DNA from 2 places in the Lepagella muris genome. Region 1 is predicted to be linked to the other one. Evidence: riboswitches for the same ligand, from Rfam matches in the RefSeq annotation. Region 1 holds a riboswitch; the other holds the start of a gene.
What was found. Region 1 has a riboswitch for cobalamin ahead of E5331_RS04785 (TonB-dependent receptor plug domain-containing protein). Riboswitches for the same ligand answer to the same signal wherever they lie in the genome.
Positions count from the first base shown of each region.

Region 2: it holds a riboswitch for cobalamin, as region 1 does, so the genes downstream of both, E5331_RS11260 (TonB-dependent receptor domain-containing protein) here and E5331_RS04785 (TonB-dependent receptor plug domain-containing protein) in region 1, are expected to answer to the same signal.

Region 1 is NZ_SRYB01000005.1:16,912-19,118, forward strand. It holds gene E5331_RS04785 (TonB-dependent receptor plug domain-containing protein) at 1-958, opposite strand, end outside; adenosylcobalamin-variant (AdoCbl-variant) riboswitch at 1,002-1,079, opposite strand; gene E5331_RS04790 (aldo/keto reductase) at 1,291-2,207, shown strand, end outside.
Region 2 is NZ_SRYB01000015.1:98,131-100,337, reverse strand. It holds gene E5331_RS11270 (nitroreductase family protein) at 1-26, shown strand, start outside; gene msrA (peptide-methionine (S)-S-oxide reductase MsrA) at 99-608, shown strand; cobalamin riboswitch at 684-866, shown strand; gene E5331_RS11260 (TonB-dependent receptor domain-containing protein) at 990-2,207, shown strand, end outside.

The DNA of each region.
Region 1 (2,207 bases):
TTGATGCCAATGAAAATTTTGAAGATAACCTTCCCTTATATTGAAACTGTCCGAAAAAATTTCTGTCTCTCAGATGTTCATTACTGCCATTCACATAATATATCACCTGACCTGGTAGATCCCTTGAATTGTCATAATAATAGACCTTTCCAACAATTCTTGAAGAATCCCCAAATCTATACATCCCGTTAAATTCCCCAAGCCATGAATTCATACGTGAGTTTTCACGCTTCTCATGGGTAATCAGATCTCCGTTTGTCAGGATAAATGGATAATCATTCTCAGAATGGATGTATTCGGCATTTGCAGAATATGAAAATCCCCTATCATTATCATTACCCTTACCCAACCTTATATATGGATTATAATAACCGAATGACCCGATCTTCATTTGAGACTTTAAGTGAAAATCGGCATCATCAGTAGAGGTAAACGATGATATATAAAGCGAAGATGCTGAGGCGGCTGCCTTTGCCGGCAAGAAAATATCGTCATTATCTCCTGAATACAACGACAACGATCTCACATTATCTATGGAATATCTGGAAAGATCTATCTGCCCACTCTGACAATCACTCAACGAGACCCCGTCATAGATGACTGCCGTATGCTCTGAACCCAAGCCTCTTACGGAGACGGTTTTCAATCCGCCGGCTCCTCCATAATCACGCAGATTCACTCCAGGGAGTCTTCGCATGGCTTCTGATATATCGGTGATGCCGGTCTGCCTGATAATTTCTGAATCCAGATTATACTGAGGTGTTGATGAACTGACCCTCTTTTTATTCTTCAATGATTTGACTTCAATATTCGGTAAATCTGAACTTACTGTATCAACAGACTTTCTGCCATCTGGAATATCAGAAGCAGATACCGATATATATGCATTCGTCCCGACTGAATGAGCCGGGACGATACTTAGCATGCTGATTAATGATGTCAGTATATGTTTTCTCATCCTCGAAGAAAAACAAATTATTATTAGCAATCTTAATGATTGATTTAAAAGAGGGTCGGACTATTACCGTAGCGAGACTGTCAGGAAATTTCAACCTGTTCCTCTATTTCGGTGTTGCAAAGTTATGTATTTTATTTTATTTAAGCAAAAATACCATGTAAAATGAAAAATCTTTTTTTTGCGTTAATCGCCCTTATTCTACTCTATCAGCAATCATTTAGATGTTTGTTCCTACATTTATTTTTCTATAGATTTAACAATTTATCTTTTTTGTAATCGTTATTTAGTCATCTCATATCAATGTTTACAACCATATTAAACAATATACTCCCATGACAGAAAACATCTATTCCCCTCTTGAAGACCGATATGAATCCGGCATGTCATATATGAGATGTGGCGAGAGTGGAATTTTACTACCTCGAGTTTCATTAGGATTATGGCACAACTTCGGGGCAGTCGACACTCTATCAAATTGCCGCAAAATACTTCACTATGCTTTTGATCATGGAATAACCTGCTTTGATCTTGCAAATAATTATGGCCCTCCTTACGGGTCTGCCGAGGAGACATTCGGGCAAATCATGAAGTCGTCATTTCGTCCATATCGCGATGAGATGATAATAACCACTAAGGCAGGCTATGATATGTGGAAAGGTCCCTATGGTATCGGTGGATCCAGGAAATATCTAATGGCATCCCTTGATCAAAGCCTTAAAAGAATGAACCTCGATTATGTTGATATCTTCTATAGTCATCGTTTTGACCCCGACACTCCTGTCAGAGAGACACTCCAGGCTCTTGTAGACATAGTGCGGAGCGGGAAAGCCCTTTATATAGGTATTTCAAAATGGCCATTTGAGGCGACCCAATATGCATTTACCTATCTTAATAATCATGACGTGCCATGCCTCATATATCAAGGAAGATATAATATGATCGACAGAACGGTCGAATCAGCGGGCACACTTACTCAAGCCAAGGAGAACGGAGTGGGATTCACTGCATTCTCTCCTTTGGAACAGGGTATGCTAACCGACAGATATATTAATGGTATACCTGAAGATTCACGAGCTGCTAAAAATAAATTTCTCAAGCAAGAGAAAATCACTCCAGAATGGATCAATAAACTGAATGCATTAAAAATAATAGCTGGGGAACGAGGTCAGACTCTTGCCCAAATGGCATTATCCTGGGTTTTAAAAGATGATCGGGTGACTTCCGTGATTGTTGGCAGCAGCTCAGTCAA
Region 2 (2,207 bases), on a different contig from region 1:
TCACAGGAGGCTACACGCTACTCTGACCGCTACCCCCTTATTCATTTAGAATCCGGCATCTCCAAAAATAAATTCACCACTCTATTAAAACTAAAAATATGAATAAGACCATATACCTTGCAGGAGGATGCTTCTGGGGAACCGCCCACCTGTTTTCTTTAGTGCCGGGCGTAGTCTCTGCTACCGCCGGTTACGCCAACTCCATTGTGGAGAATCCGTCATATAAACTTGTATGCACAGGCATCACCAATGCTGCTGAGACCGTCATGGTGGTATACAATGATCAAAAAGTGTCGCTCTCCTCTTTACTGTCGCTATATTTCAGAAGTATTGATCCTCTGAGCATCAACAGACAGGGAGGGGATATAGGCACGCAATACCGCACCGGAATATACTATACCGACTCAGCAGACTCTGCGGTAATAGAATCCCAAATAGCCGCCCTACAGACCCATTATGACAAACCGATTGCTGTGGAACATTCACCACTTATCAATTTCTATCCTGCCGAAGAGTATCATCAGGACTATCTGTATAAGAATCCTGACGGATATTGCCATGTCGATCCCATTCTATTCCGCGAAGCCAGGGAAATTGGGAAACCATAGGATTATCCCAACCCCACCCTCACGACCGGCTTCAAAAAAACGGTTGTGAATTTTGTGATTTTAGATTTTAGTTGTAACTTTGCGCCACGTTCTGGTGCGCACAATGCGTGAAAAGGGAATCCGGTGAAAATCCGGAACAGACCCGCTACTGTAATTCCTACCACAACTCCCGGCATAATGCCACTGTCGCTGTCAACGATGGGAAGGCGCCGGGAAGTCAGGATAAGTCAGGAGACCTGCCAGGACAACATATAGTTTTGTAGTTTTCGGGTTATATCACCACAAAACGTCAATGCGCTTTTACTTTTTCCATGTCATCCCCGGCATAGAGGAGTGCTTTTACGGTCTGCTGCGTGATAATGCCTACAAATCTTTCAGTCAATGAGCAAGCAGACTACCGGAATGAAATCTCTTTTATTCCTATCCACAATTCTCGTCAGCCAACTGCCGGCACTGGCGCAATCCACTGTCCATGGCAATGACTCCATTAAAGATCGACAATCTGTTGATCTCAATGAGGTGAAAGTCTTTGGAAAATCTGCTGCCCGAAAACTTGAAGAGGGGGTGTTTGCAGTAAATGCCCTGGAAATAGCCCCCGACATAAACAGGATGGTCACCATCAACGATCTTGTCAATCGCACAGCCGGAGTGAAAGTGCGCCGTGAAGGGGGAGTCGGCTCTGACTTTGACCTGACCATAAACGGCATGTCGGGCAATTCCATACGCTATTTTATTGACGGAGTGCCCCTGGAGTCAAAAGGTTCCGGGGTATCGCTGGAAAATATCCCCCTGAATATAGTCGAACGTGTGGAGCTTTATAAAGGCGTGGTCCCCTCTCACCTTGGTGCCGACGCATTGGGTGGAGCCGTCAACATCATAACCAAGAAAAAACGTCAGAATTTCCTGGATGCATCCTATGGCATCGGATCTTTTCATACGCATACCGCCGATCTGACAGGACAATGGTTCATACCCCGCACTGCAATTGCACTACGCCCCACAGTAGGGGTCAACTACTCCAAAAACGACTACAAGATGAAAGGGGTGGAGATATGGGACGAGGATGAAGAACGGTACATACTCACTGACCGCCGGCGTTTCCACGACGACTATCTCTCCATATTCGGACAACTTGAAGCGGGCGTAAATAATGTCGGATGGGCCGACATGTTCTTCTTAGGGGTATCCTACAACGCTGTCGACAAAGAGATCCAGACAGGAGCCATGCAGAACAAAGTGTATGGTAAGGCGGAACGTCATTCCCACTCACTGGCTTTCTCTGCCATATACTCAAAACGATGGGGTGATATCGCCTCCCGAATCAACATATCCCACACCCTTGATCATAGCGAGACTGTCGACACGGCATACCGCAAATATTCCTGGGACGGTTCATGGCTCCCATCGTCAGGCAACGAGATGACAAACCATGCGCGGACAATAAGGGTATATAATCGCCCCTTGACCATGATCAATGCCGGAATTGACTATGAACTCAATGAGCATAACTCCTTTGCATTCAACTATATGTTCAACAGAAGGGGAAATGATAGGCATGACAAGGTTGACAAGTTGTTTGAACCCACAAATGATGTTGTG